Regions from separate parts of the Clostridium neuense genome, predicted to be linked through region 3. Evidence: riboswitches for the same ligand, from Rfam matches in the RefSeq annotation. Region 3 holds a riboswitch; each other region holds the start of a gene.
The links. A riboswitch is a leader RNA that binds a small molecule or an ion and turns the genes downstream of it on or off. The one in region 3 is predicted to bind S-adenosylmethionine.

Region 1: linked by a shared signal. The riboswitch ahead of ACJDT4_RS18765 (ECF-type riboflavin transporter substrate-binding protein) and the one ahead of ACJDT4_RS08435 (O-acetylhomoserine aminocarboxypropyltransferase/cysteine synthase family protein) in region 3 are both predicted to bind S-adenosylmethionine.
Region 2: linked by a shared signal. The riboswitch ahead of ACJDT4_RS00520 (pyridoxal phosphate-dependent aminotransferase) and the one ahead of ACJDT4_RS08435 (O-acetylhomoserine aminocarboxypropyltransferase/cysteine synthase family protein) in region 3 are both predicted to bind S-adenosylmethionine.

Annotation. Positions count from the first base shown of each region.
Region 1 is NZ_JBJIAA010000017.1:77,820-88,905, reverse strand. It holds gene ACJDT4_RS18785 (acyltransferase family protein) at 1-649, opposite strand, end outside; gene ACJDT4_RS18780 (hypothetical protein) at 896-2,014, shown strand; gene ACJDT4_RS18775 (energy-coupling factor transporter transmembrane component T family protein) at 2,020-2,850, opposite strand; gene ACJDT4_RS18770 (ABC transporter ATP-binding protein) at 2,853-4,559, opposite strand; gene ACJDT4_RS18765 (ECF-type riboflavin transporter substrate-binding protein) at 4,655-5,212, opposite strand; SAM riboswitch class I at 5,287-5,387, opposite strand; gene ACJDT4_RS18760 (ABC transporter permease) at 5,441-6,526, opposite strand; gene ACJDT4_RS18755 (ABC transporter permease) at 6,530-7,675, opposite strand; gene ACJDT4_RS18750 (ABC transporter ATP-binding protein) at 7,695-8,636, opposite strand; gene ACJDT4_RS18745 (response regulator transcription factor) at 8,710-9,366, opposite strand; gene ACJDT4_RS18740 (sensor histidine kinase) at 9,353-10,537, opposite strand; gene ACJDT4_RS18735 (WG repeat-containing protein) at 10,993-11,086, opposite strand, start outside.
Region 2 is NZ_JBJIAA010000001.1:98,762-109,847, reverse strand. It holds gene gatC (Asp-tRNA(Asn)/Glu-tRNA(Gln) amidotransferase subunit GatC) at 153-446, shown strand; gene gatA (Asp-tRNA(Asn)/Glu-tRNA(Gln) amidotransferase subunit GatA) at 460-1,896, shown strand; gene gatB (Asp-tRNA(Asn)/Glu-tRNA(Gln) amidotransferase subunit GatB) at 1,899-3,338, shown strand; gene ACJDT4_RS00530 (small, acid-soluble spore protein, alpha/beta type) at 3,416-3,589, opposite strand; gene ACJDT4_RS00525 (hypothetical protein) at 3,802-4,083, shown strand; SAM riboswitch class I at 4,161-4,267, shown strand; gene ACJDT4_RS00520 (pyridoxal phosphate-dependent aminotransferase) at 4,348-5,499, shown strand; gene ACJDT4_RS00515 (cysteine desulfurase family protein) at 5,580-6,716, shown strand; gene thiI (tRNA uracil 4-sulfurtransferase ThiI) at 6,713-7,858, shown strand; gene ACJDT4_RS00505 (class I SAM-dependent methyltransferase) at 8,243-8,869, shown strand; gene ACJDT4_RS00500 (bifunctional cystathionine gamma-lyase/homocysteine desulfhydrase) at 8,926-10,068, shown strand; gene ACJDT4_RS00495 (PLP-dependent cysteine synthase family protein) at 10,752-11,086, shown strand, end outside.
Region 3 is NZ_JBJIAA010000006.1:108,596-119,681, reverse strand. It holds gene ACJDT4_RS08485 (HD-GYP domain-containing protein) at 1-465, opposite strand, end outside; gene ACJDT4_RS08480 (metal ABC transporter substrate-binding protein) at 726-1,643, shown strand; gene ACJDT4_RS08475 (DUF6803 family protein) at 1,870-2,358, shown strand; tRNA gene ACJDT4_RS08470 (tRNA-Trp) at 2,454-2,529, opposite strand; gene ACJDT4_RS08465 (response regulator transcription factor) at 2,768-3,472, shown strand; gene ACJDT4_RS08460 (sensor histidine kinase) at 3,450-4,928, shown strand; gene ACJDT4_RS08455 (hypothetical protein) at 5,005-6,246, shown strand; tRNA gene ACJDT4_RS08450 (tRNA-Trp) at 6,370-6,444, opposite strand; gene ACJDT4_RS08445 (D-alanine--D-alanine ligase) at 6,829-7,719, shown strand; gene ACJDT4_RS08440 (YwqG family protein) at 7,734-8,582, shown strand; SAM riboswitch class I at 8,706-8,814, shown strand; gene ACJDT4_RS08435 (O-acetylhomoserine aminocarboxypropyltransferase/cysteine synthase family protein) at 8,989-10,272, shown strand; gene ACJDT4_RS08430 (trans-sulfuration enzyme family protein) at 10,466-11,086, opposite strand, start outside.

The DNA.
Region 1 (11,086 bases), on a different contig from region 3:
CATAAGTTGCAACTAAAATTCCAAAAGGAAACGAAATAAAGTGAAGAGAATACTGCCAAGATAAATCACCTATTGGGCTTATGAATTTTGATACTTTAAATAAATATGAAAAACAAAATAATAAGATAATGCTTATTTTTTTGTGTTTGCTATATCTATAAATAATAAAGAAAATAGCATACCATAACAAAATAAAAGATATATACCAATATGTTCCATCTAGTGTTCTTTTCGTATCAAACCCAGTAAAAAAAGTTATTATTCTATGTATAGAGTAATTAGATTTTTCTCCGTATATTCTCCACACTAATTCAAGTAAAACAACAATTATAAGTGGTGTATATATTTTCTTAAGTCTTCTTAATATAAAATCAATACCAACCCCTCTTTTTTTATATGATTTATAAACACCATAACCAGACAACATTAAAAAAATATCTACACCAATTGCTCCAAAATTTCCAATAGCCTTTGCATCAAAATAATACATTAATTTCATGTGCGCTAATATAACAAAAATGATAGCTACTCCCTTTAATTGAATTGTAGAATCTTTATCCATAAAAACTAATTTATTATATTCGTAGTTATTACAAGATGAAATTAATATAAAAAATAACAGCACGGCTAAAATTAAACTTAATTCCAACTTTAGACCTCCATATCATTAGTTTTACAATCATTATATGCTATAAATGTGTAAGGTGAATATTCTATTTGCAATTAAAGTGTAAAATTAATTGTATTGATTAAACACCCTTTTAACTACAAAATAAAACTATTTACCCTACATTTTAACTATTAAATATCGATAATAAAAAAGGATTTTGCAATAAAATAAAGAATATTTAATTATTATAGTATTTTTCTTTTTTATAGTGGGGTTGGAATATTTATGGAAAGTTTTATGGACGAGCTTCAAGACCAAAAGGTTATTTCTAAGAATGACGTTTTAATTCTAAAACAATATATAAACAAAAAATATAGTAATTATACTCAAGTTCAAAAGCTAAACGTTTTAACTTCATCTATACATCAAATTCTAGATAAGAATATTGATGGAATAGAAAAAGAATATACCGCTAAGCTTAAGCAAGATCTTCTAAAAAGTACCTTATTAAAAAACGGAAAGACAATTTTTCTCATAGATATATTCAACACATGCATTTCCAAAAAAGATGCTGAATTTAATTTCTATGAAAGTGTTTTAAATTGGGTAAATTCTAAGGTAGAAAACAAAATTTCTATATCAGAATTTAAAAAATTTGATATAGAGCTATCTCCTATTAAAGAGGATAATTCGGAAATTAATTTAGATACTCAAAATGTCCCTGTAGAAACTTTAGTACCTGAAACCATACCTTTAGTTATAAACCAAAAGAAGCTAAAAACAATCCTTAATTCAAAAATATTTAAAGGTTCTATTTGTGCTTTATTTGTGATTACCATTGCTCTTTACAATTCTTATGCTATTAAAAATATCATAAATACTTCAAAAGCAAAAAATATAAAAATTACTTTTAAAAAAACAGCCAAAAAATCCGAAGCTTTTATTGCTTCAGCTAAATTACCCAATTCTAATTTACCTAATTATTTTAGCTATAAAAATATAAATGAAAACTCTTTAAAAAAATATTTACACAATAAAAACTCTTTATTAGAACAGGAACCTTATTTTTCAACAATACTTGGAGTGGCAAAAGAATTTAATTTGAATCCGCTTGTTTTATTCGCAATTACAGGCCAAGAGCAAGACTTCGTACCAGCTAATGAACAATATGCAAAGAAAATAGTAAACAATCCCTTTAATGTTTTCCACAGCTGGCAAGAATATAATACCAACCTTAAAGATGCTGCCGAAATAGCCAGCAGAACTGTAATTAATTTATGCAAAGATAGGCCAAAAACTGAAGAACCTTTTCACTGGATAAATAGAAAATACGCTGAGGACCCCAAATGGGGAGAAGGAGTTCTTAAGCTTTACAATGAACTTGAAAAAAACAATGCTAAATGATGCATCTATATAAACGGATTAAAATATCTGGTTCCTCTATGTAAATTTAGACCAAGCGAAATAGCAAACAAAATAACGCCAACAGCAATTATTAAAAAATCATTCTTTTTAAACTTTCTTTCCTTGTACCAAGTACGCTTTTTATTATTTCCAAAAGCTCTAAGTTCCATGGCACAGCTAATAGTTTCTATCCTATCAAGACTTGAAAATATTAAAGGCATAAGTATAGAAATAGCATTTTTTATTCTTCTCGTAAATTTTTCTTTAGAAGACATATCTATTCCTCTAGCTTGCTGTGCAAATGATATATCATGATATTCTCCTTGAATTTCTGGTATATATCTCAAAGTAAGTGAAACTGCATATGCAATTGAATAACCAACTCCTATTTTATTTAACGAGGCAGCAAACTCACTTGGATCTGTAGTTACAATAAATAAAAGTGCCATAGGTAAGGTTACAAAATACTTAATTGCAATATTAAATTGATAAAATAACTGTTCCTTTGTAAAATAATAACTTCCTGCTATATGAAGCAGATTATGTCTGGTTCCATATATTTTCACACCTTGATAAGGCGCAAATGCAAAAATAAGTATGGTATTTATAACTAAAAAGAAAAGTATAAAATATATTACAAAAGACACATCCTTAAATCTTATTTTCGAAAATCTAAATGCAATTCCGCCTACTATAACAAGAGCTACTAAAAGCCTTGTATCATATGTAATCATAGATGCTGCTACCCAGAATATAAAAAATATTAACTTTGCAGCACCAGTAAATCTATGTATTGGAGTATCTTTTTTTATATAAGATAACATAGCGTTATTCATGCTCATATTTTTCTATTCCCCCTATCATAATCTATAAATGCTTTCACAAAACTTTTAGGCTTATCCATATTTAACTTAATTGCTAACTCAAATATAGAGGTTGTCTTAAGATTTGCAGCTTCTATTACTTCACTATTAGTCAAAACATTTATAGCTGTATCATCAGCAATTTTACTTCCTTTAGAAAAAACTATAGCATGCTGTGTATATTCAAGCATTAAATGCATATCATGAGTAATCATAACAATAGTAACACCCTTTTTATTAAGTTCAACCAAAAAATCCATTATCTCTGTATAATGCTTAAAATCTTGTCCCGCTGTTGGCTCATCCAAAATTATAAGTTCAGGATTCATGACCAATATAGATGCTATTGTAACTCTTTTTTTCTGACCAAAACTAAGCGCTGATATGGGCCATTTTCTAAATTCATATAGACCACAGATTTTTAAAACTTCATTGACTTTTTTTGTTATTTCTTCTTTTGGAACCATCTTTATTGCTAAAGCAAATGCAACCTCATCAAACACCATTACCTTTGAAATCATTTGATTAGGATTTTGCATAACCATGCCTATGTACGAAGAACGTTCTTTAATTGTATCTTTGGCTATATCTCTTCCATTAAACAGTATACTTCCCGACTGAGGTTTATGAAGTCCACATATTATTTTAGATATAGTTGATTTTCCCGCTCCGTTTTTTCCAACTATACTCACCATTTCACCTTTTTTTATTTTAAATGATACATCTCTAAGCGTTGCCTTTTCAGAAGTATATCCAAAAGAAATATTTTTAAGTTCCAAAATCGTGTTGCCATTTTCCTCTTCATTATTATATGGTAATCCTTCATACCAATTGATTACCTTATCCCTGCAATTTTTAAGTTTTATAGTATTAATATGCTCAGGCTGCATGTCACCAGTAATATCACACCCCGCATACTTTAAAGCTGTTATGTATAAAGGCTCTCTTATTCCACAAGCCTGTAAAATATTTGAGCACAAAAGCTCACCTGGAGTCATATCCGCAGCAACTTCTCCATCATTTATAACAATTATTCTATCTACATCTGAACTTAAAACATCCTCAAGTCTATGTTCTATTATAATTATAGTTTTATTCTCTTTTTTTTGCAGATCATCTATTAATTTAACTGCATTTTTACCTGACAGCGGATCTAAATTTGCAAGTGGTTCATCAAATAAAAGTATATTAACTTCATTTACCATTACGCCTGCAAGGGTAACTCGCTGCTTTTGTCCACCTGAAAGCTTTTGTGGCGACGAATCTATAAATTCCTTCATATCAACTATACTAGAAACTTTAGAAACTCTTTCTATCATCTCTTTTTGAGGAACGCAGTCATTTTCAAGTTTAAAAGCTATATCCTCTGCAGCAGTAAGTCCTATAAATTGGCTATCAGGATCTTGAAGTACAGTACCACAATATTTTGATATTTCTGGTATACTCATCTCTTTCGTCTCATGCCCCATTACTTTTAAGCTTCCAGTTATTTTTCCTTTATAATGAAAGGGTGAAAGACCATTAATGCAATTAGTTATTGTACTTTTCCCTGATCCAGATGGTCCGACTATTAAAACTTTTTCTCCTTCATATATAGTAAGATTTATATTTTTTAATGTTGGCTTCGCCTGAACTTTATACTGAAATCCAAAATTCTCGAATTCAATTACCTTTTTTCTCACTTATATCACCTACCTAGTTATGTGCAAAAAAAACAAGTGCCTTTATTATAATATCACATTTAAAGACACTTATTTAACTGTTTCACTAATTTTATTTACTCTTCTTTATTCAAACTTCCAGTCTTTGTCCTAGTTTTAGCATAAGTAAATAGTAGTATTGTACCTATTATTCCTACTGTAATCATATTTGCGACACCTGCTGCAATTCCTTGAATGAAAACTTTATTTACTGGCTCGCCATACATCACTATATCTAAAGTTGGTGCTACTAAAAACCATGCAATTGCATTTCCAATAACTTGTATAACATTAAATATAATTGCTTGTTTAAACCCAAATAAACCTTCTTCAATATTTATTTTTCTAGCTGCAATTCCTACTATTGCTCCAAATATTCCTGAAGATAGCTCCCAACTAAACCAAATCTGTCCATAAAAAATAGAATCTTTTAATACATGTCCTATTAGTCCTATAAATAAGCCTGCAATTGGTCCAAATATAACAGACATAATTGATAAAAATGCATAGGTTGTTTCTATATTAGTATTCGGAATACCAGATGGGATAGAACCAAAACGTCCTAATATTATAAACACTGCTGCTCCAATACCTATAGCAACAACCGTTCTAATTGGTAATTTACTTTTTTCCATATTTATCCCTCCATTATAAAAAAATAAAAACTGCAATTCAATAAGAAAAGCAGTTTTTTTAACAAATTTACATTTTCTTATCTTGCAAATTATTTTGCAGGAATTAACACCATACACTAAACATGCTGGTTGTCGGGTTTCACAGGGCCAGTCCCTCCGCCACTCTCGATAAGATTTATTTAATACTCATTAAGTATATCATTTTTTTAACTTATGTCAAATCTATCCTTATTCGCTCTTGGCAATTGCTGAATATTTAACGCTTCCCGCAGTAAAAAACGCTAGTGCAATAAGTATTAAAATAATGGTATTAGGAAAGATTCTAAAATTTTTAATGCTATCCATAGCCCAATAAAAAGGTGTAATTTTCATAAGGATTTCACCTAAAGGGAATTTGCCTTTCTCACTTATCCCTATAAAATAGATAGTAAGCATTAATAGGTTTATTAACACTACTATAAGTGCTCCCATTTGAAATTGTTCAGACATTCGTGACGCCATTATTGCTGTAGCTATAGATATCATACTTATTAAAATTATATTTAAAACTTCAAATGCAAAGCTTTGAAAACCATATTTAAAAACTAAATTTATTACAAAAAGGGAGCCTATAGAGGCTGCAGATTGAACTATTACCATTGATAGATATATACTGCCTAATATACTATACTCATTATTTGCTGTAGAAGAAACTCTCTCTAATATTTTCTCCTTCTTAAGACTTATTAAATCTTTACCAAACAAGGTTGAGTTAATAATCATAAGATACATAATGTTTAATACAGGAAAAAGTTTATCCTCTCCTATTGATTTATCGGTTTTTTTGTAATCAATATGTATAATATTCTTTTCTATTTCACTTTCATCTTTAATAATATTGCTTTCCTCTAAAACATTAACCTTCATAATTTCTTTTATACTATTTTTTAATCTATTTTCAAATTCATTGTTAATATTTCCAGCTTGAAGCTTATAAACATTAACTACAGGTTTTAATTTTTCATTAGCGCTTTTAGAAAAATCAGCTGGCAGCTCGTATACAGCTGTATATTTATTATTTTTTAAGTCTTCTAAAGCTTCAATCTTATTTTTATAAGTCTTACCTATTTTTAATTCTTTAATAAGCTTATTGCCATATGCACCTCTATCTAAATTGATTACTGCAATTTTACCATTAGAAGTTTCGCTTTTATTATCTCCAGTAAAATACACAAAGCCTGTAAGAAGTATTGGCACAAAAAACATGAACACAATATTTTTATTATTCTTAAAGTATCTTTTACAATTAGCTAGTAAAACCATAATAAAACTCATATACTAAGCAGTCTCCCATCTAATTTTTATCTTAAAAAGAGCTATAATATAAATAACTATAGAAAAAATAATCATGTAAGCTAAATTTTTTTCTATACTGCTAAAAGAATTAAAAAGCATGCATTTTTTATACGTATCCGGTACTATATTTAAAAAAGCAAGTTTAGATACTTTTATATAAAGCCCATTAGAAACCTCCTGAATTGGAACAAAGGTTTCTCCAAAAAATGTTTGAAAAAAAAGCAAAGCTGTAAGAATAGGTATTGAAAATTCATCGTTAAAAAAGGCTATAATAAATCCTGAAAAGCTTGTTATTAGTAAACTTTGACAAATAAGTACAACTGCTAAATTTATAAAATTACACCCTCTAAAAGCAAAACCAGTTACAATAAGTGTCAATATATATACAGCTCCAAAAATTATGCTGTACTCAAAATAACATATTAATGTTGTATTAAATAATTTTTCTTTCCTCATAGGCATAGCCATAAGCCTTTTAAATATACCATCTTTTTTCTCTTTCTTATAAGAAGCGGCTATGTTTACAGCTATTGCTACAATAATATAACTAATTAGAGTAGCACTTAAGGTTTCATAGGAATTTAAAGTCTTTTTAGATTTTACAAATTTGCTTTTAAGTATTTTTTGAGAATATATATTATTTAAAGCAGCGTTTATTTTCTTCTTATTTTCTGCGCTTAATAAGTCCATGTTATTTGAAATAATCTTATTTTCAGTAATAATTTTTCCATAACTACTTATGATACTGTTAATGGTATCTTTATCATCTTGTAGTACATTAAATTTTCCACTAACTGTTATCGTAACACTGCCGAGCTTAGTTATTTTTTCTTCATACCCCTTTGGTATTTTAATAGTGATTTCTCCATTTTTAACTATCTTAACTATCTTATTTATATCCGAATTTTGAAAAATTTCTTTGAACTCTGCAGACCCTCTGCTATGATCTTCATCAATTATAGTTATATTAATTTTATCAATTTGGGTTTTAGGACTATATATATCTTTATAAAAATACCCAAGACAACTAACAATCAGAACAGGAAAAACAGCATATGCTAATAGTATCTGTTTCCAACTTGCAACTACTCCCTTAAGGGCTATAATAATATTACTCTTAATTGACATATATTTCATCCTCGTACATCTAATCTCTTAAATTTTTACCTGTAATGGCCAAAAAAACCTCTTCCAAAGAAGCCTCTTCGAGATTAAAACTTTTTATTTTTTTATTTTCTTTTGAAAAAAGCAAAAGCAGCTCCTCTATTTTAAATTTACTTTCATCCATAAATATCTTAATTTCTTCGTTTTCAAAAAAAACATCTTTTATACCACTTAACTCCTTTAATCTTAACAATAACTGGTCATTAAAATCACTTACCTTTAGTCTTATAGTCCCATGTACACTTGCCATAGCTTTAATTTCTGATTTTGAACCATAAGCAACTTCATTTCCTAAATCAAGGATAAATATATTATTACATAGAGTTTCAACCTCCTCCATATAATGCGAAGTATAAATTATCGTGGTTCCATCCTCTTTATTTATTCTTCTTATAAATTCAAATATACAATTTCTTGACTGTGGATCTACCCCTACTGTAGGCTCATCCATTATTAAAATTTTAGGCTTATGCATAATTGCTACTGCAAGATTGAGTCTTCTTTTCATTCCTCCAGAAAACTTTTTTACCTTATCCCTTTTTCTCTCTGTAAGTCCAGTTACAGAAAGTGCCATATTGATTCTATCCTTTAAAAGTTTTCCAGAAAGTCCATAATATGCTCCAAAATACATTAAATTATCATATGCTGAAAACGCATCCATAATAGCAAGCTCTTGAGGAACAAGGCCTATCATATTTTTTGCTTCTACAATATCATTCAAAATCGAATATCCACCAAGTTTTACATCTCCACTATTAGGTTTTATAATTCCAGACATTATATTAATCAAGGTTGATTTTCCTGCGCCATTAGGTCCTATAAGACCAAATATATCACCTGATTTAACATGAAAAGAAATATTATCTAAAATAAGCTTATCATTAAAACGTTTAGTAATATTATCAACCTTAACCTCGTTGTTCATAGTATCCACCTCATATATATCTTACAAAATATCAGCATATTTTTATAGTGCACATGGTAACTAAAAAAATTACTTAAGTAACTATATTGTTTTTAAATGCAAAAATTGTAAGTTGAGTTCTATCTCTAAGCTCAAGTTTCGAAAGTATTGCACTTATGTTATTTTTTATAGTTCCCTCCGTTAAATAAAGCTTTTCTCCTATTTCTTTATTAGAAAAACCATTTGCAACTTCCTTTATTATACTAATTTCCTTTTCACTCAAATCATAGGATTTTTTTATTTTATCTATTGAGCTTTTTTGGCTATACTCTACATTTTCACTTATAATTTTTGAAGCAACCTCTGGATTAATAACTACATTTCCTTTCATACATGCCTTTATTCCCTCATAAATAAGGTCATAATCACTATCCTTTAATATATAGCCTGATGCACCATATTTTAATGCCTCATGAATATATTGAACATCATTAAATGTAGTTAATATAAGTATTTTTATATCTTTAAATTCTTTTTTTATAAGCTTAGTTCCCATAACACCATCACTTTTAGGCATTCTTATATCCATTAAAACCACATCAGGGCTACTTTTTCTACACTCCTTAAGAGCTTCTTCACCATTATGTGCCGTACCAACAACCGTTATGTCTTCATAAGTCTCAAGTATAATTTTAAGACCATCCACAACTAATTTTTCATCGTCCACCAATAAAACCTTAATTGCCTTCATTTAAATCCCCCTCATTGTATATCTTAAGCTTCTCTTGTTTCTCCAACTCAATTCTTACTAAAAAGCCATGTCCCCTTTTGCTGTTATATTCAAAGTTTCCTCCTAAAGCTTTTATTCTCTCCTTCATACTTTTCATTCCAACTCCTTCTAAAAGCTTGTCACATCCAATTCCATTATCCTTTAAAGTTACAACAATACTTTTTTTAGTATATGCCATCATAATATGTATAATAGTAGCTTTTCCATGTCTGACGCTGTTAGATAAGAATTCTTGAATTATTCTGTATATAACAAAGGATTGATCTGAATTAAGGGACCATTTTTCCTTTGTAAAGGATAACCTAACATCTACTCCAGTCATCTTTTTAAAATTATTTATAAGTTCTTGTATATTTAAAATACCTTCAAATTCCTCAAATTCCTTAGGTTTAATTTCTCTAACTGCCATTCTAACCTCATCCAGGCTCTTCTGAGTGAACTTTCTTAAATTTTTAGTTATATTCTCTGCTGCAGCTGGATCCTTACTTATCATTTTTTCCACTGCACCAAGCTGTATTACCATTGTAGAAAGGGCATGTCCAACACTGTCATGTATTTCTCTAGATATTCTATTTCTTTCTCTAAGCGTTGTTATTTCTTCAATTGAAGCTGCATATAGTTCAAGTTCCTTATTTGCTTTTTTTAGCTTTTCTTCTGATATTTTAAGTCTATCATAAAGATCCTGTGCTTTAAGCTTTCTTTCTTTTTCGTCTTTAGCAAAATAAAGAACAGCTACAACTAATATTGTTACTCCTAAATTAATTCCTCTATTCTCTATGCTGTAATTTAAAGAAAATACTATTCCTTCAATAATTATTATAGTATCAAATATTATAGCTTCCTTTTTATTAAATATTACATTACTATCAATAGCAAGCAAAATAAGATAGGCGAAAAGAAAACCTCCTATCCAAAAGTTTGCAGCAATAGTAAGAATAATTTCTAATATAAAAGACAAAATTTTATAAAAATGTTTTTCTAATGAGAAAAATCGAAGCTGACTATTAATAATAAATACAAGTATGAAAATGAACATCGAACTAGTCAAGTTTTTCTGCGACATTACCATTCCAACTATAATAAAGAAAATAGTAATATATCTTATGATAACAAAGTGCTTATTATTATCCATTTAATTATAATTCCTCCAGCAATAATATAATGATATTATAACATACATCAAATGCAAAGTAACAATGCTTCGCTCCCACGGTAGTGCAAGGAAAAAATTCCTCCGTACCTACGGAATTTTGAACTTAAACTTATGCATCTATTAATTTTTATAGCATATTTTCTTGATATCTTTCATTATAAAAATAGTTTTAATTTAATTGATTAACTATACTTCTAGCGTATTTTTCGTAGAGAAGCGGAGAAAAATTTTCATTTCCTTTCATGTTCAAGTGAAGTAACAGTATTAAAGGAATGATTTAAATAAAATTTTATAAATATTAGAGTCTAAATCATAAAATTTTCAGACCTTTCAATCTGTCTGAGCCAAAGGCAAGTTATTAAAAGGTCTTAGAATTTTAAAATTTAGACTCTTAGATTTATTAATTTTATTTAATATTCCAAAATACTGTTACCTCACTCTTGCCAAACTATCTTTCCTGTTTTATCAATGTAAGCATCTTTACCTTTATAGGTTACCATTGCTAAACCATTTTCAAAATCGCCAATA
Region 2 (11,086 bases), on a different contig from region 3:
TTGCAGCGATAATGGAGAAAAAGCATCATTAACTGAGAATTGTGCACTGTACATTGTGAACTATTATAGGTTGAATAAAAAATTAAAGGTTATTAAAAAAATTTTAGATGTTTAAAAATTAATTGATTGCCAAAGAATGAGGAGTGATTATTTTGAGTGATAAGCATGTAGATTTAGATACAGTTAAGTATATTGCTAAACTTGCAAAGCTCAAGTTTACAGAGGAAGAGGCAGAGAAGCTTGCAAAGGAATTTGAAGCTATACTTGGACATTTTGAAACTATAGATAAAGTTGATTTATCTGACATAAACATTAATGAATTTGATGAAGTTAATACTGAGTTTAGAAAAGATGTTCCTACGGTTTTTGAGGATAAAAAGAAACTTATGCAAAATGTAAAATCCTTAAGAGATGGTGCTATTGAAGTGCCAAAGATAATAGAATAAGGAGGCTTTTTAAATGGATATATTGGATATGACTGTAGAAGAATTAAAAGCTTCTATATTAAATAAAGAATTAAAATCACAGGATATAGTTAAAGCTTATTTTGATAATATAGAAAAAACTGAACCTGAAATAGAAGCATATGTAACTTTGTGTAAAGATTATGCTATGGAGCAGGCTAAAATAGTAGATGAAAAAATCGCAAAAGGAGAAAAGGTAGGAAAACTTGCGGGCATTCCTATTGCAATAAAGGATAATATATGTACAGATGGAATAAAAACTACCTGTGCATCAAAAATGCTTTATGATTTCGTTCCACCTTATGATGCTACAGTAATAAAGAAATTAAAGGAAGAGGATGCAGTAATAATAGGAAAAGCAAACATGGATGAATTTGCCATGGGTTCTTCTACCGAAAATTCAGCTTTCAAAACTACTAAAAATCCAAGAGATATAACAAGGGTTCCAGGAGGATCCTCTGGTGGTTCTGCTGCTGTGGTTGCTGCTAAAATGGCACCAATATCACTAGGCTCAGATACAGGTGGTTCAATAAGGCAGCCAGCAGCTTTTTGTGGAGTTGTAGGACTTAAACCAACTTATGGACTTGTCTCAAGATTTGGACTTATAGCCTTTGGTTCTTCTCTTGATCAAATAGGACCATTTGGAAAGACAGTAAAAGACTGCGCAGAGCTTTTAGATGTTATTGCAGGGGAAGATCAGCTAGATAACACAAGCGTAAAAGGCCTTCCTAAAGTTGATTACCTAGATGGAATCGACGATGGGATTAAAGGCATGAAAATAGGAATGCCAAAAGAATTTTTTGGAGAGGGTCTTGATCCAGAAATAAAAGCAGCAGTTGAAGCTACTATAGAAAAATTAAAAAGCTTAGGGGCAGAAGTTAAAGAAATGAGTCTTCCAATAACGGAAGAAGGACTTTCTGCATATTATATAATCTCATCAGCCGAGGCAAGTTCAAACCTTGCAAGATTTGATGGAATAAGATATGGATACAGACCAAAGGATTTTGAGGATGTATATGATTTAATGGAAAGCAGTAGAACAGAGGCTTTTGGAGATGAAGTTAAGAGAAGAATAATGCTTGGTACATATGCTCTTTCTTCAGGCTACTATGATGCATACTATAAAAGAGCATTGAAGCTTAAAAAGAAAATAAAACTTCAGTTTAAAAAAGCTTTTGAAGAATATGATCTTATACTTAGTCCTGTATCACCTGTACTTCCTTTTAAAATAGGAGAGAGAAAAGCAGATCCTCTTGAAATGTATCTTGCAGATATATACACAGTAAATATAAACCTTGCTGGAATTCCTGCAATATCAATACCTTGCGCCGTAAGTAAGGAGGGACTTCCAATAGGATTGCAGCTTTTAGGACCTCATTTTGGAGAAAAGAAAATATTTAGAGCAGCAAGAGCACTTGAAAAGGAGAGATAGATATGAGTTACGAAACCGTCATAGGTCTTGAAATACATGCTGAATTAAGCACAAAAACAAAAATATTTTGTAATTGCTCAACAGAATTTGGAGCTAAACCTAACGAGCATACCTGCCCAATATGCATGGGACTTCCAGGAACACTTCCTGTTTTAAATGAAGAAGTAGTTCATCTTGCAGTAAAAGCAGGGGAAGCACTTAACTGCAAAATAAATAAATTGAATAAAATGGATAGAAAAAATTACTTTTATCCAGATCTTCCAAAAGCATATCAGATATCTCAATTTGATTTACCTATATGCGGCGAAGGATATGTAGAAATACATACAAAAGATGGAATGAGAAAAGTAAGACTTAATAGAATTCATATAGAAGAAGATGCAGGTAAACTTGTACACATGGAGTATGAACCTTATTCACTTATAGATTATAACCGTGTTGGAGTTCCTCTTATAGAAATAGTTTCTGAGCCAGATATGCGTTCGCCAGAAGAAGCAGTTGAGTTTATGAAAACACTAAGGGCAATACTTCAGTATGCAAATATATCAGACTGTCGTATGGACCAGGGTTCAATGAGATGTGATGCTAACATATCTTTAAGAGAATTTGGAAAAGAAGAATACAATACTAAGGTTGAAATAAAGAACATAAACTCCTTTAAGGAACTTCAAAAAGCACTTGAAAAAGAGGAAAAACGTCAGAAAGAGCTTTATGATTTTGGAGAAGGCTTCAGAATAAAGCAGGAAACAAGAAGATGGGATGCAGGAAAGGGAAAAACTGTAACCATGAGAACCAAGGAAGATGCTAATGACTATAGATATTTTCCTGAACCAGATATAATTCCTATAGTTATAAAAGATGAATTAATCAAAAGTGTAAATGAAGAAATGCCAGAGCTTCCAGTTGATAGAACAAAAAGATTTAAAGAACAATATGAACTTACAGATAAGGAAATTGAGATACTTGTAGAGGATAAGGCACTATCTGATTACTTTGAAAAGGTAGTAGCTTTAGGTGCAGAGAGCAAAACTACTTCGAACTGGATGCTTGGAGATATGCTTAGATTAATGAGAGAAACAGAGACGGATTCTAAGAGTATACCTGTATCCCCTGAAAATATGAAGGAACTTTTTGATATGATAAAAGGAAAGGTTATAAGCAATACTGCTGCAAAGGAAGTATTTGAAGAAATGTTTAAGACTTCTAAAGAGCCTAAGGTTATAGTTGAAGAAAAAGGATTGTCACAAATAAGTGATAGTAGTGCTCTTGAAGGAATGGTTAAGGAAGTGCTTCAAAATAACGAAAAATCAGTTGCAGATTACAAAGCAGGTAAAGTGCAAGCAATTGGATATCTTGTGGGTCAGGTTATGAAAGCAAGTAAGGGAAAAGCAAATCCACCTATGGTTAAAGAAATATTGGAAAAAGAACTAAGTAAGTTATAGTAGTATCACTTTTTCTTTTGATAAAAAATAATATGTACTCAAATATTATAATAATATTTGAGTACATATTATTTTTTTTAGCTTCTAGGATCACTGTTGGTATTTGAATTTTTATTTCTTTTTCGTTTAGACCTGTCATAGGTTAAACCAATTTCATTTGATAATTCCTGTGTCATTTTTTCAAGAGTGCTTTTTGTTTTTTGACCAGCCTTTTTATTATCTTTGCTGTTTTTGTTACCTTTATGAGCCATATTAAAAGAACCTCCATGATATTCTTAGTTTGAATTAAAGTATTTAAAGGATTTGCACATTAATGTAGTATAACCAAAAGCAATAAATTTATTAAAATTATAAACACTATTAACAGATTATTAATACTTTTTTAAGCGTTATATTATACTATTTATTAAAAGGTTGTGGTATAATATTTTTAAAGTTAAATTTACATTGAGGAGTGATTATAATGAGTTTTTCAAATAAAAGAATATTAGGTACTATAGGTGGTTTAGTCATTGCATTTTTAGCAATATCATTATTTATAAAAATTCTTCCTGTACTTTTAGTGGCAGGAGTAACTATTTGGGGTGTATTTAAAATAACTAAGTGGTTTGAAAATAAAAGTAGTAGAAAAATGCAAACTAATAAAAAAGATAAAATATCTGAAGAGTTTTCAAGTATAGATGAAGAATTTGCATATAACAAAGATAATGTAGTAGATGTTGACTATACTGAAATCAGAAAATAATATTTTAACATAAAACATAATTTAAACTAGTACATTAATAAAAAGAATGATATAATTTAATTAAAATTTAATATTGTTTCTTATCAAGAGCGGTGGAGGGACTGGCCCTGTGAAACCCAACAACCAGCATTTTTCATTTGAATGTATGGTGTTAATTCCTGCAAATTTATTTGAGAGATAAGAGAAAAGTATATTCTAGAAATTAAAAAACTGTTTTTCTTACTCGAAAAGCGGTTTTATTTTTTTATAGGAGATGATAATAAAATGCCTAATTTAAGCAATAAACTTGATTGGTTTACGGAATCAATAATAAGAAAAATGACGAGAGTAGCTAATGATTGTGGTGCTATTAATTTATCACAGGGATTTCCAGATTGGGAGCCTCCACTTGAGATAACTGAAGCTCTTAAAGAAGCAGCAATTCATGGACCACATCAATATGAAATTACCTGGGGATCAAATGAATTTAGACAAAAACTAGCTGAAAAACAGAGAAAATATATGGGCATTGATATAAACCCAGATGAAAATATAGTTGTTACCTGTGGAAGTACTGAAGCAATGATGGTAGCAATGATGTCTGTTTGTGATAAAGGAGATAAGGTAATTGTATTTTCTCCTTTTTATGAAAACTATGGAGCAGATGCAATACTTTGTGGAGCTGAACCTATTTATATTCCACTTATTCCACCAAAGTTTAATTTTGATAAAGAAGCTTTGAAAAAAGCATTTGAGGAGAAACCTAAAGCTTTAATACTATGTAATCCATCTAACCCTGTTGGAAAGGTATTTACAAGAGAGGAACTTTTGTATATAAGTGACTTGGCTAAAAAATATGATACTTTTGTAATAACAGATGAGGTTTATGAACACATAGTATATAAACCATATAAACATACCTATATGGCATCACTTCCTGGAATGAAGGAAAGAACTATATCATGTAGTTCACTTTCTAAAACTTATTCTATAACTGGGTGGAGACTTGGTTATGTTATAGCTGACAAAAAAATAATTGATAACTGCAAAAAAGTTCATGATTTCTTGACCGTGGGGGCAGCAGCACCACTTCAAAAAGCTGCATGTGCTGGGCTTAGTCTTGGAGAAGAGTATTATGATAATTTAATTAATATTTATGATAGAAAAAAACAGCTTTTCTTGGATGGATTGGATGCAGCTAAACTTAAATATTTTGAACCTCAAGGTGCATATTATGTTTTAGTTGATATATCTGAATTTGGTGAAAAAAATGACTATAAATTCTGCCAGTGGCTTGCAAATGAAATAGGAGTTGCAGCAGTGCCTGGGTCAAGTTTCTTTAAGGAAGATGTTAGCAATTATATTAGATTCCATTTTGCTAAAAAGGATGAGACCTTGATAGAGGCAGTAAATAGATTGAAAAAATTAAAAAAATAAAAAAGTTGACAATTAATTTCTATTGGCTTATATTTATTGTGGTAATTGATATGAATTAATAAGAAAGAAGGGACTCGCACTTGGTATATTTTGATAATAGTGCAACTACTGAGCCTCTTAAAGAAGTTTCAGAAATAATGAAGGATGTTTTTTATAATTATTATGGAAACCCGTCATCACTTCATTCTTTAGGTAAAAAGGCAGAGGATAAGCTAATAGAATCAAGAAAAATTTTGGCAGATACAATAGGAGCAGAAGAAAGTGAAATTATATTTACTTCTGGTGGAAGTGAATGCAATAATTTTCTCATAAAAGGTTTTGCAAAACCAGGATTACACATTATAACTTCTAAAATAGAGCATCCTAGTGTTTTGAATACTTTTGCTCAGCTTGAAAAATGGGGAGTAAAAGTTACATATATAGATGTAGATAGTAAAGGAAAAATAAACCTTGAAGAGCTTGAGAACAGTATAACAAAGGATACTGTTCTTGTGAGCATTATGCATGTTAATAATGAAACAGGCACTATTCAGGATATTGAAGCTATAAGTAAAGCTATAAAAGCAAAAAGTTCAAGAGTAAAATTTCATGTAGATGCAGTTCAAAGCTATGGAAAGTTAAAGATAAATCCTAAAAAAATGGGAATAGATCTGCTTTCAACTAGTGCCCATAAAATATATGGACCAAGGGGCATAGGTTTTGCATATATAAGAAAGGGTCTTATGCCAGAACCACTTATAGCTGGCGGTGGACAGGAAGCAGGCTTACGTGGTGGAACAGAAAACCTTGCTGCAATTGCAGCTTTTGCTTACGCAGCAAAAAATATACATGAGAATATGGAAGAAAACTATTCTAAGGTGAAGAGTCTAAAAGAATACTTCATAAATAAAATTTCTAAAATTGAAGATATTAAGATTAACTGTGGAATGGGCGAGGATTTTCTTCCACATGTAGTTAATGTTTCATTTAATGGAGTAAGAGGAGAAGTACTAGTACATGCGCTTGAAGATAAAGAAATATACGTATCTACTGGGTCAGCATGTTCATCAAAGAAAAAGCATATAAGTCATGTCCTAGCAGCAATGGGAGTTGAAAATTGTTATATGGATGGTGCTTTGAGATTTAGTTTTTCGCCTAAAAATACATTCGAAGAAATAGATTATGCAGTAGAAAATTTAGAAAAAATACTTAAGTTTTTGAGGAGAATAAAAAAATGAAAAAACTGATAATGGTTAAATATGCCTCTGAAATTTTCCTGAAGGGTTTAAATAAGGGCAAATTTGAAAAAAAATTAAGAGACAATATGAAGAGATCATTAAAGGGTTTGGAATATACTTTTGTTCATGATTCTGGAAGATGGTTTTTAGAGGGCAGCGATGTTGATGAAATTATAGAAAGATTAATGAAGGTATTTGGAATTGCTGAAATTTGTGTGGTATCACAGATAGAAACAGATTATGATGCTATAAAAGCTAAGGCACTTGAGGAAGTAAAGGAAAGTGGAGCTAAAACTTTCAAAATAGAGACTAACAGGGCAAACAAAACTTTTGCATATAATTCAATGGAGATAAATAGAGAAGTTGGAGCTTATGTTCTAGATAATCTTCAGGATATAACTGTAGATATACATAATCCAGAATGCATGGTTCACATAGATGTCAGAGACAATACTTATGTTTATTCAAAACCTATAAAGGCGCTTAATGGAATGCCATATGGTACTAATGGAAAAACACTTCTTATGCTTTCTGGTGGAATAGATTCTCCAGTTGCAGGGTATATGATGGCAAGACGAGGAGTAGAGGTTGATTGTGTATATTTCCACAGTCCTCCATATACAAGTGAAAGAGCTAAAGACAAAGTTAAAAAGTTGGCTGAAATATTAACTGGATATATTGGAAGAACTAATTTATATGTGGTTCCTTTTACAGATATTCAGATGCAGATAATAGAAAAGTGCAGAGAAGACGAACTCACTATAATTATGAGAAGATTTATGATGAGTATCGCTTGCAGAATAGCAAAGGACAATGAAATACATTCTGTTGCTACAGGGGAAAGCATAGGTCAAGTTGCAAGTCAAACAATGCAGGGGCTTGTGGTGAGCAATGATTGCGCCGATAGACCTGTATTTAGACCACTTATAGCACTTGATAAGATAGACATCATGGACATTTCAAGAAAGATAGGAACTTATGAAACTTCTATACTTCCATATGAGGACTGCTGCACTATATTTGTACCAAAGCATCCTAAGACAAAGCCTATTTTGGAGCAAATAAGAAAATCTGAAAGCATTCTAGACAAAGAAAAGCTAATAGAGGAAGCTATTGAAAAAACGGAAATAATTAGGTTGTAAAATTTAAAATATAGTTGTATAATGTTTATAACATGAACGTAAATTTTATTTTTGCATAAAATGTTATTAAAGGTGAATCGATGATAGGGAATAGTAAATTAAGTTTATAACATCAGAGATAAATCCACATTGGCTGAAATGGATTTTTGGGAGAATTTAATTGAATGCACCCTTGAGAACCGGGTTGAAATGTATTTTATACATGGTGAACTACGGCGTGTACGCACGATAAAGCGTTAGGGTATTAAGATGTACCTAATTACGAGTGCTGTTTTTATTGCAGCAAGTAGAGTGGGACCGCAGATATAACTTCTGCCTCTATAAGATTTTTATAGAGGCAGGAGTTTTTTTATTTTTTAAGATTTTTAGAAGGAGTGTTTAATTATGAATTCAGCAGCTTATTTTAATGAGATTGCAGAAGATTGGAACAAAATAAGGAAGGAGTATTTTAAGGATGAACTGAGAAACAAGGTTATTTCTAAAGTTAATATAAAAGATAAAGTTTGTGCAGACTTAGGCTGTGGCACTGGTTTTATATCTCTTGGACTGTCAGAAAGGGCAGACATAGTTTTTTCAATGGATAATTCAACAAATATGCTTCATGAATTAAAGAAAACTACTTTTAATAAAGGGATAAAAAATATATATCCAATGAAGGGCGATATGTATGATTTGCCACTATACGATGAGAGTGTAGATGCAGTTTTTATCAATATGGCGCTTCATCACATAGAAGATATACAAAAAGCAGTTAAAGAAATGCAAAGAATACTAAAAAAGAATGGAACTTTAATAATATCAGATGTAGAACAGCATAATGGTACTTGGGCTAGAGAAGAAATGCATGATGTTTGGCTTGGTTTTTCTCATAAGCAAATAAAAAGTGCTATGGAAAAAGCGGGCTTAAAGGAAATAAGTGTTGAAAGCAGTGGACTTAAATGCACAGGTTATTCAAGTAAAGGTGAGTTTACTGAAGTAGGGATATTCATAGCACAGGGTAAAAAATATTAAATTATAAATAAAAACCTAGTAAAACAATATGAAAAATATAAAATGGAGGAGATATTATGAAATTTGAATCACTAGTAATACATGGAGGAATTGATGGAGATAAGGAGACAGGTGCAGTTAATGTTCCTATATATCAGACGTCAACTTATAAGCAGGAAGAAATAGGAGTGAACAAAGGTTATGAATATTCAAGGACTGGAAATCCTACAAGGGCTGCACTTGAAAAACTAATTTCTGATCTTGAGGAGGGAGAAAAAGGTTTTGCATTTGCATCAGGAATGGCAGCTATTACGGCAGTCATAATGCTATTTAAAAGTGGAGATAAAATTTTAATATCAAATAATGTTTATGGAGGTACTTTTAGAGTACTTGATAAAGTTTTTAATAATTTCAATATAAAATATAAAATGGTGGATATGACTGATATAAAAAACATTGAAACTAATATAGATGAAGAGGTAAAGGCTATCTTTATAGAATCGCCAACTAATCCACTTATGGATATAACAGATATAAAAGCTGTTTCAGACATAGCAAAGAAAAATGGACTCTTAACAGTTGTTGATAATACTTTTATGACACCATACCTTCAAAAGCCACTAAAACTTGGTGCAGATATTGTACTTCATAGTGCAACAAAGTATCTTGGAGGTCACAGCGATTTAATAGCTGGACTTGTGGTAGTTAATAGTGAGGAACTGGCAGAGAAAATTCACTTTATACAAAACTCTACAGGAGGCATACTCCAACCTTTTGACAGTTTCTTACTCATTAGAGGAATAAAGACACTTCCAGTTAGAATGGATAGACATATTGAAAATGCAACTGCAATTGCAGAGTTTTTGGAAAGCAGAGAAGAAGTAGATAAGGTATATTATCCAGGACTAAAAAGCCATCCCGGTTATGAACTTCAAAAGAGGCAGGCAAAAGGCGCTGGAGCAGTATTATCCTTTGTAATAGATAAAAAATATGATTATAAAAAGTTTATGAAGAATATAGAACTTATAACCTTAGGTGAAAGTCTTGGAGGAGTTGAATCACTAGCATGCCATCCAGCAACTATGACACATGCTGCTCTTCCGTATGAATTGAGACAGGAGCTTGGAATAGTTGATAACCTTATAAGATTATCTATTGGAATAGAAAATGTTGAGGACTTAATAGAAGACTTAAAAAAGGCTTTTGAACTTATTAGATAAGCAAGCTTAAAGATTGAGAATACTAATATTAAATTCATGCTGATAAACTGGAATTTAGCGAGGTGACATTGATTTGGGATATTAAATAAAGCTAATAAATCTAAGACGATAAATCCTAAAATTCTAAGAGAATTTAATAACTCGCTATCGCTCAAACAGATTAAATTCTCTAAGACTTTTACGATTTACCATCTAAGATTTATAAAGCTTTATTTAAACCATCCCAATTCAACATCGCTTCACTTAGCCCGAAAAAGCAAGGAATATTTTTCTCCGATTCTCTACGAAAAATACACCGCTGACGAGATTTTACAATAAAAAGCAATTATAAATTCTTTAAATGATGGATTATAAAGATTTACACCAAAATTCAGTAGGTACGGAGGAATTTTTTCCTTGTATTACCGTGGGAGTGAAATAACAATGCTGAAGGAACGATTTAAAAAGATTCTAATAAATCTTGGTTCAAAAATTGTAAAATGCTTAGATATTTCAATCTGTCTGAGCGATGGCGAGTTATTGAAATATCTTAGTATTTTATGATTTTTGAACCTTAGATTTATAGGATTTTTTTAACGCGACGAAGCATTGTTACTTCACAACTTCCAGTTTGTCAGGATAAACTTGAAATTTGAAATTTTTAATTTGTCAGTTATCCATATATAAGATAGGGGATGTTAAAAATGAATTATTTAAATGATATTAAGGATTTTATTGGAAATACTCCAGTTTTAAAGATAAATAATATTCAATTCACAAAAGGAATAAACGTATTTGCTAAGCTTGAAAATTTTAACCCAGGTGGAAGTGTTAAAGATAGAATAGGAGTATACATGATTGAAAAGGCTGAAGAAAGTGGACAGCTAAAAAAAGGTGGAACAATAATAGAAGCTACAGCTGGAAATACAGGAATAGGTGTTGCACTGGCAGCTTTAAATAAGGGCTATAAGGTTATATTTGTAGTTCCTATGAAGTTTTCAATAGAAAAGCAAAAAATAATGAGGCTTTATGGGGCTGA
Region 3 (11,086 bases):
CAGTTCTACTAAATCAGCCATATGTATTATTCTACTTTCAATAGGGATATCCTTATTTTTTAAGTGCAGAGGACCACTGCCGTTAAAATTTTCGTGATGATATAATATAATTTTGGATATGTCGCTGTAAATAGGAAGATTTTTTATTATAGATTCCCCTAATATACAGTGTTCCTTAATAAAAGTAGACGATGTATGACTTTTACTTAAAGAATTAGCTGCGCCTATATCGTGAAGCAGTGAAGCTATGTATAAATTTTTAATGGATTCTTCGGGCAAATTAAGTCTTTTACCTACCTTTAGTGATATGTAAGTTGTACGTTTTGAATGATTTAAAAATTTATGTGTAGATAAAGGTATATTTGAAATTTCCTCAACTATTGTTGAATTTTCAACAGAACTTATTTGAGAAAGATCTAAAGCTAAAGATATTGCCCTTATGATTTTTTCAAAACATATACTCATAATTTTCCTCCGTAAAGTAATTCTACTATAATATTCTATCATATTTAAAATAATTATAAAACGACAAAATATACTTGTTGCAAAAATAGTATTAAAATATTGTTAATCTTATCTATAATAATATATTACAGTAATATAATGGAAACTTATTTCAATGTTGAGTTAGATATGCAGATATAATATAATATAAATAAGACAATATTAAAACAAGACTAGAAGTCTTTTTGTTTTTTTGTTGATTTTATTTGAGGTGAATATTTATGAAAAAAATTTTATGTTATATTATGGCTTTTGCAATCATAATTTCATTTTCTGGATGCAAAAGTAATTCTAAGACTAATGTGAATGTACCAAAAGAAAAGAATAGTAAAACTCAAGGAATAAGTCTTGATATAATGGTTACAAATAAATATCTTTACAATATAGTTAAAAGCTTAACTGGAGATAAAGATAATGTTCAATTTATGTTTAGTAAGGATGATAGTAATATAAGGCAGTTTAAGTATACATCTGATAGTTTAAATAACATAAGTAAATATGATTTATTTATTTATACTTCAGCTGACTTTGAACCTTGGGTATCAGGTTTTCAAAATAAGCTTGATAAAAGTAAGATTGGTGCAATAGATGTTTCAAGAGGTACCAAAATGAATTCTCTTGATAAGGATGATAAAAAAAGCGATGAAAACATAGATAAAAATCCCTACTATTGGGGAAACTTTGATAATTACAATACGGTTCTTTTAAATATAAGGAATGCACTTGAAGAAAAGGATCCCAAAAGTAGAGATTATTATGAAGAAAAATTCAAAAGCTGTGTAAAAGCTGTAAGGGATATGGAAAAGGAATTTAAAGATGTAGTTAAAGATTTTGATGATTACACATTTGTTACTACACAATATAAGTTTGATTATTTTTTTAGTTATAATGGGTTAAAAAGTGTTAAGGTTAAAACACAAGTTAAGGGTACTCCAGTTCAGGACATAAGTGATAAGATAAGCAATCAAAATAAAGTGTGTTTTATTTATGATGATGATAAAGATTTAAATGATAATATTGAACTTGTAAAAAAATATTCAATGAAAACTTTGAAGTTTAATATTTACTATGAAAATGGAAACTTAGTAGATATGATGAAGAAAAACGAAGCTTCTATGAAGAAAATAATTAATAACTAAAACTATAATTGTAACAAAAGAGACAATAGGTATTGAAGCGGCTAAAATAACTAACCTCCATGAAACAGTAAAGGGATTTATAAAGAAAAAGGTCTTAGAACCAGAAAGTATTTTGCCGCTTGCTACTTTAAATGTGGCAAAAGCATTAGAAATTTATCCTCTTCATAAAATCTTCATATAGGCATGCTAATATCTAAGAGAAAAAATTAGAGGAGGATTAATAACTATGAATATGACACATTATATGTCGCTATTAGCGGATAATCAGCCATGGAATTTGATTATTTTTATGGCTATTCCAGTAATATGCGCTGAAACACTTACAATAACAGAGTTTTTCATCATATTTAACAGAGTAAAAAATGGAGGAATAAGAAGCTTAAATAAATATGTTGGTATTTTTGATGGAATATACTTTACAGGTATATTTATATATTTATTATTTAATGCTGTTATACCGCTTACTACCACAGGAGGGTGGCATACTTGGGTAGACGTAACTGCTGTTGGGTTTTACTTAAGTGGAGTTGTTTTTCTTCTTCCAATCGCTTTGATGGAGCTTGGAATAATATTTAAGCATAAAACCTTTGAGGAAAAGATGAAAATTCATTTTATTCTTGTAGGTGGGTTCCTAGTTGTTGCTCATATTGCTATGATTTTTGGTATGGTAAATCCAAAGATTGTTAATAATATGTCGTCAATGCCAGGTATGTAGATGAATATAATTATGATTGAAACTTTTAAATAAAAAAGACTAGATTTTAGATTGAAATAAATTAATCTAAAATCTAGTCTTTTTCTTTTTAAGTTTGGCAGGGGCAGTAGGAATCGAACCCACAACCAACGGTTTTGGAGACCGCTACTCTACCAATTGAGCTATACCCCTATAATAAATAACTGTTAAATTACCAACAACAAATATTATAAGCCAGAATAAAGATTCAGTCAAGCATATTTTAAGAAAAATTGTAAATTCTTTTATGTAGTTTAAGCATTTTATATTTAAGTTGTGATAAATAGAATTTGTTGAAATATATATTTTAGTTGTTATAATTAAATAAAGACGCATATACGATTTTTTAATAGTTATAATGCATATAAAATGATAAATTTGAGGTGAATTTATGGAAGAAAAAATATTATTAGTAGATGATGAAGAGAGTATTTTAAATGTGCTTTCATATGCATTAAATAAGGAAGGATATGAAACTGAAAAAGCATATAATGGACAAGAAGCTTTGGATAAGTTTCGCATTTTTAAACCTGATATAGTTATACTTGATTTGATGCTTCCAGTTATAAGTGGATATGATGTATGTAAAAAAATAGAAGATGAAAATGTTGGAATAATAATGCTTACAGCAAAGAATGATATTGTAGATAAATTGTTAGGACTTGAGCTTGGAGCAGATGACTATTTAACAAAACCTTTTGATATTAGGGAAGTTATAGCAAGAGTAAAATCTCTATCTAGAAGGTGTAAGAAGACATCATCAGCTTCAATAAATAATAATTTTATAGTAATAGACGATTTCAAAATTGATTATAGGGAAAGAGTTGTAACTATAGGAGGGAAAGAACTTGAATTTACGGCAAAAGAATTTGAATTGTTGTATTTACTGATTTCCAATATTAATATTGTATATACAAGAGATCAATTACTTGATTTAGTGTGGAATATGGAATACATAGGTGGTACGAGAACTGTTGATACACATGTTCAGAGAATAAGAAAAAAATTAGGCGATAAATATGAAAAGCTAATAATGACTATTCATGGTGTAGGGTATAAAGGAGTGAATCCATATGAAAGTAGGAATAAAGGTTAAATTAACTTCATTTATAACCTCACTGTTAATTCTAGTAATAGTACTCTTGAGTTTTTTAGTTCTTAGGGGAATTAAAAGTTATCAGAAGATGAAAAATGAAAGCATACTTTTAAATCAAAAAAACTTGTTTGAGCAGTATTTATCTAATGAACTAAATTCTTCTAAATACATAGATATGAAAAATCAAAAGGAAATTCATTTAAATAATGCTGATTTATTTAATAAACCATGGTTGAATTCAATTCCAGCAAGTATTTATGATGTAAATGGAAATTTAATGTATACAATTGAAAGCAGTAATAAAAATAGCGATGATGAGAAAATGATAAGATACTGTTTACAAAATAAAATAGCATATGAAGAAGATGATAATCAACTGTACTATTATTCACCAATTAAATATAATAACATTATAGTTGCAGTATTGAGGCTTAGATATTCGGTTAAGGAAACAAATGATTTTTACAATAATATTAAAATGTTATTTATTATATTGGGGTTAATTTCATTGGTAGTTGGAATTGCTTTTGGAATTTTGTATTTGGTTCCGTTTACAAATGATATAAATAAAATAATTTATTCAGTAGCCAATATTCAAAATGGAGATTTTAAAAATATAAAAAAGCTTAGTAGAAATGATGAACTTGGAACTTTAAGTAATGGTGTAGAATTTATGAGTAATACCATAGAAAATGATATTATTGTTTTAAAAAAGCAAAGAGATGATTTAAGCAAAGCTGTTGAGAAACTAGAAAAAATGGGCAAAGAACAAAAAGAATTTATAGGGAATGTTACTCATGAATTTAAAACTCCCCTTACGTCAATAAAAGCATCAGCAGATATAATGCTTATGTATGAGTATGATCCTAATTTTGTTAAAGAAGCTTCAAGCAGTATAGTTAAGGAATGTAATAGACTTTGTGATATGGTTGATAATGTTTTGAAGCTATCGTCCTTGGAAAAATATGATTTTGAAGTGAAAAAGAAAGCTGTTAAGCTAAAACCTTTAATTGAGCAGATTTCTTCTAGAATGCTTGGAAAGATAAAAAAATACAATATCGAATATAGCACTAACCTTAAGGATTTAACCATAATAGGTGATGAGGAAGGAGTTAGGCATATACTAATTAATTTAATAGATAATGCTATTAAGTATAACAAACCTAATGGAAGCATAAGCATATGTACATATGACAGGGAAAAGGAAGTTTATATAGAGGTGGCTGATACTGGAATTGGTATTTCTGATAAGGATTTAGATAAAATATTTGAAAATTTTTATAGGATTAAAAACGATAGGAGTAGGAAAACTGGAGGAACTGGAATTGGACTTTCATTTGTTAAAAAGATGGTTGAAAAGCAAAATGGGAGAGTGTTAGTAACTTCAGAAATAGATGTTGGTTCAAGGTTTACCATTATATTGCCGCAAGATATTAAATTAATGAGTTTACATTAATATGACATTATCGTGATATTAATGTAAAGGTAGTAGAATATGATAATAATCATAAAACATACTAGGAGGTAATATTATGGTAAAGAAAAAAGTAATGATAGGATTGCTTTCAGCTGCTGTTTTGTGTACAAGTGCAGGTATTGGTTATAAACAAATATTTGCCAACAATGTTAAAAAGAATGTTACGCTTTTAAGCTATTCAGCAGCAAAGGTTGCAAAAACTGATGCAACTTTTAAAATTAATGCTTTATCTTGTGGTGAAGCTGTTGAATGGCTAAGTGACAATGAGGTTTTGACCTTAAATAAAAAGTCAGAGTATAGTAATCCTAACATACCAGGTATTAAATACCCAGTTTATTATTTAAGTGTGTATAACATAAATACAGGAAAAACAAAAGATTTTAAAGATGTTAATGATGCTGGTGATCCTATTAAGATTTCGCCGGATAAAAAATATGTTCTTTATACTGAACCAAAAGTTATGCCACAGGTAGGTAATACTGAATGGCAAAATGATTTGAATTCTGGCAAGCTTTTTAGTAGAAGTGTAAAAATATTAAATTTAACTAATGGAAAGATTACTGATTTTAAGGGAGAGTATAAGGCAAAAGAAGCAAATTATAGTTGGATAGATAATAATAAATTATTTGTTTATTATCCAAATGAAGGAAATAAGTGGAATGTTGAAAATGTAGATGGAACAATATATAAGACGGGCAATGTTAAAGCTCCTGTTGCAGGAAGCCATCCTTGGCCTGCAAGTAATTTAAATATTAAAGTTTCTGGAAATGATGTTTCTGGTAATTTTATAGTAGAAGTTGATGATCCTTCTGCAACTGGTGAAGACATGAAATCAACATACTACTCTGTTAATGTAGCAACAAATGAGATGAAACAGATATATAGAACCGTAGGAACCGCTGTAGGATATACTTTGGAAAATAATGTGCTTTTAATTGATGATTGGAATAAAACCGATGATTTTACAAGACTTGTTTATTTTAATGATGAAGGTGTTAAGTTGGGTGAAGCTAAAACTACTGAATTTAATAGGAATAGTGCTGTAGGTCCTGTATATGATATTTCGAAGGACGGAAAAACTATTGCATTTCCAGCTATAATACCATTACCAAAGGGTACTCCAATTAAAGATGTAATTAAAGATACTACCACTTCCTTAGATATTTTGGATTTATCTACTGGTAAAATGAAGAAAGTTTATCAAAGTAAAAATTTAATAAAGGACATAAGGTGGAGTCAAGATGGAACATCTTTAATATTTAATGATGGAAAACAATACATTCTTAAGATACAGTAAAGTGCTGGAGATGATTGGGATAGTTTTTTTAAAATATTACAGACAAAAAAGAAAAGTAGCTGATAAACTATCAACTACTTTAAACACTTGAAAATATTACTGCTAAACTACATTAATGATATTTGGCAGGGGCAGTAGGATTTGAACCCACAACCAATGGTTTTGGAGACCACTACTCTACCGTTGAGCCATACCCCTTTATGTATTAATAATCGTTAAATATATAATAATTACCGACAAAGACTATTATAAAATAGAAATCCTAATCAGTCAAGCACGATTTCTTAATTATGCTTATTTATTTGATATTAGTATGTAATTGCTTTAAATTTTAACCCTGGAAAATAATTAATAGAATATACTTAATATAGTCATACTTTTTTAACAAAAATGGCTTATTATTAAGTTACAGGCAAGTAATGATAATAAAAAAGATATTTACTAAAGTAGTTGAAACATCCCTCTTTTCAACTACTTTTTTTTGTTCCACACTAGAATATAAAAACATGTTTTGTGGAGCTTATACTAAGCCACTATTAATTATATAATTATATAACAGAGTATTTAAGGGAGTTGTTATACATGAAAATAGGTGTGCTTATGGGTGGAATATCATCGGAAAGAGAAATATCCATTCTTTCTGGAAAGGAAATTGTTAAAAATCTTGATAAAAATAAATATGAAGTTTATCCAATTATAATAAATTCAAAGGATGAGGTAATTGAAAAAGTAAAAGGTATAGATTTTGCATTGCTAGCTTTTCACGGTGCTTTTGGAGAAGATGGAACTATACAGGCTCTGCTTAATAGCATTTCAATGCCTTATTCTGGTTGTAATATGCTTACAAGTGCTATATGTATGGATAAAAAGCAAACTAAGAGGATATTAAAGGCAGAAAATATTAATACAGCGCCTTTCTATGTTATTTATAAAAATAAAAAAGTTGATTTTGAAAAAATTGAGTTACTTCAGTATCCTATGTTTGTAAAGCCTAATAATGGAGGATCAAGCATAGGCATATCAATGGCTTCAAATAAACAAGAGTTGGAGCAAAATATAAAAGAAGCTTTTAAATATGATGATGAAGTTATAGTTGAAAAATATATAGCTGGGAATGAATATACAGTTTGCATGCTAAATGGAGAGATTTTACCTATATTATCAATTAAGTCAAAGGGGAATTTTTTTGATTATAAATGCAAATATACTGAAGGAGAATCTGAAGAAATATTGGCAAAGATTCCAAACGAATTAGAAAATAAAATAAAAGATGTTTCAAAATGCTGCTGGCAGATATTTGATTGCAAGGCATATGTTAGAGTTGATATTATAGTAAGTAATGGAATGCCATATGTACTGGAGTTAAATACACTTCCAGGAATGACAACAAATTCGTTGTTTCCTAAAAGTGCAGCATTAGCAGGAATGAAATACAGTGTCTTGTTAGATAAAATAATTGAATATTCTTTATGAATGGTGGTAAAAAAGTGGACTATATTGAAGCAGCTAAAAAAATCAAATTAAATTCTATAAAAGTAAATTTTGATGTAGAAAATACTGAAAAATTACCTATTGGAACATCAAAGGTTGGTGGGCATCCAGATTTGCCAGAGGGCTTTAAATGGTATTATTTTAATGGAAGGGTTCCTCTTGAAGATTTTACAAAAAATAGACCGCTTAGTTTTATTGCTCAAATAAATTGTAAAGAAGTTAAAAAGTATGATTTAGATAATAGACTTCCAAGCACGGGAATCCTTTATTTTTTCTATGAACTTGAAACTATGTCCTGGGGATTTGACCCAAATGACAAGGGTTCAGCCAGGGTTTATTATTACGATGGAGATATTTCAAAGCTTGTTAGAACTGATTATCCAGAAGACATGCCTAGAGAATATAAGCTGCCTTCAATAAAATTAACCTTTGAAAGTGAAGAAAATATTCCGGATTATGAAGAAATCGAAGACATATGCAATGAGTATAATTCAAGTGGATATGAAATATATGATGAATTTAAATATAAAGGTAATATGGCGCCTGATTTTTCAAATAAGCTTTTAGGATATGCCGATTCTATTCAAGGCTCTATGCTTCATGAATGTGAAGGGGTTTCAAGAAAAATATATTGCGGCGGAAAATTGGATATTACGCCTGAGGAGCAGGAAGAAATAAAAGCACATAAAAGTGAATGGAAATTACTTTTTCAGCTAGGTACTGTTTCAAAGGGAGATTTTGAGCTTATGTTTGGTGATTGTGGAGAAATATATTTTTATATAAGAGAAGATGATCTTAAAAATAAAAACTTTGAAAATGTGTGGCTTATATTGCAATGTGGTTAAAAATAATAAATATATTTTAAAAAAGTATATTGACATGAGTTTAAAACATGATATAATTTAAACATAAGCAAGTTAATAATTCCTATTTGATTAATAGGAAATAAAATCGAATAAATATTTAGCATCTTATCAAGAGAGGTGGAGGGACTGGCCCGATGAAACCCAACAACCAGCATTTTTCATTTGAATGCATGGTGTTAATTCCTGCAAATTAAGTTTTGAGAGATAAGAGGATAATTAAGCTAACAGTATATAGTAAATTAATCCTCTTCATGGTAGAAGGGGATTTTTTATATACAGTTTTATATGTATCTTCAAAAAAGCAATTGAAAGATGTGCAAATATTAATTTGAATTTTTGAAAAATTACAAAATATCAAAATTAATTATTAAAGGAGAAATTAGAAATGAGTGAAGAAAGAAAGTTCGGTTTTGAAACATTACAAGTACATGCAGGACAGGTGCCAGACCCAGCAACAGGAGCAAGAGCAGTTCCGATTTATCAGACGTCATCATACGTATTTAAAAATGCAGATCATGCAGCAAATTTATTTCAATTAAAAGAACCAGGAAATGTTTATTCAAGAATAATGAATCCAACAACAGATGTGTTTGAAAATAGAATAGCAGCACTTGAAGGTGGAGTAGCTGGTCTTGCAACAGCATCAGGACTTGCAGCAATAACATATGCAATCTTAAACGTAGCAAGTGCAGGAGACGAAATTGTAGCAGCAAGTACATTATATGGTGGAACTTATGAATTATTTGGAGTTACATTAAAGAAACTTGGAATAAAGGTTGTTTTTGTAGATCCAGATGATCCAGAAAATATAAGAAAAGCAATAACAGATAAGACAAAAGCAGTATATGGAGAAACCATAGGAAATCCAAGAATAAATGTTCTTGATATAGAAGCAGTAGCAAACATAGCTCATGAAAATAAAATACCACTTATAATAGATAATACTTTTGGAACACCATATTTAATAAGACCAATAGAATTTGGAGCAGATGTTGTAGTACATTCAGCAACAAAGTTTATAGGAGGTCATGGAACAACTATAGGAGGAGTTATAGTTGATGGTGGTAAATTTGATTGGAGAGCAAGCGGAAAATTTCCTGATTTTACAACACCGGATAAGAGCTATAATGGTTTAGTATATGCAGATTTAGGAGCACCTGCTTTTGCATTGAAGGCAAGAGTACAACTTCTTAGAAATACAGGAGCAACACTTAGTCCTCAAAGTGCATTTTATTTCTTACAAGGCTTAGAATCACTTTCACTTAGAGTTCAAAAACATGTAGAAAATACAAGGAAGGTAGTAGAATTCTTAAGTAACCATCCAAAGGTTGCATGGGTTAATTATCCTGAACTTGAAAGCAGCCAATATAAAGAACTTGCTAAGAAGTATTTACCTAAAGGAGCTGGTTCTATATTCACATTTGGAATAAAGGGAGGACTTGAAGCAGGAAAGAATTTTATAAATAGCGTTAAATTATTCTCACTTCTTGCAAATGTTGCAGATGCAAAATCACTTGTAATACATCCTTCAAGTACAACACATGCAGAACTTAATGCAGAAGAACAAAAAGCAGCTGGAGTTACTCCAGATATGATAAGACTTTCAATAGGTGTTGAAGATGCTGATGATTTAATTTGGGACTTAAATCAAGCTCTTGAGAAAGCTTGATGAAGTAGCAGTATTTTAAAAAATTAAATAAACTTTTAATTAAATTTATTGACATTGACGATGATATAATTAATGATTTGAAAATATTAAATTGTATTAGAAAATGTATAAGATATAAAACTCAGGGACTGCAATTAGAATTAGTTTATTTACAGCCCCTGAGTTTTTATATTATATTTTTGAAAAATATTTTTTAATCACTTAAAGCATTTTTTAAGTCACTTATTAAATCATCTACATTTTCAATTCCTACTGAAAGTCTTAAAAGTTTGTCTGTTACTCCAAGTTTTGCTTTAACTTCATGAGGCATATCTGCATGGGTTTGTGTATCAGGGTAGGTTATTAAGCTTTCTACTCCACCAAGACTTTCTGCAAAAATGATTATTTTTACTTCTTTTAGTATCTTCTCAACGGTAGCTTTGCTATCTACATAAAAAGATATCATGGATCCAAAACCAGTAGCTTGGTTGGTCAAAATTTCATATCCAGTATGTTCTTTAAGTCCAGGATAAAGCACTTTTTTTACTTTGTTTTGAGTTTTAAGAAAATTTGCTATCTTTATAGCATTTTCCTGCTGCTTATCAAGCCTTACGGATAGAGTTTTTATACCTCTTAATATAAGCCAGCTGTCAAAGGGAGGAAGAGATGCGCCAGTAGAAACTTGAATAAATCTAAGTTTTTGGACTAAATCTTCATCGTTCACAATAATAAAGCCAGATAGAGTATCATTATGTCCACCAAGGAATTTTGTACCACTATGAATAACAATATCCGCACCTAGGTTAAGCGGTTTTTGGTAATATGGTGTCATGAA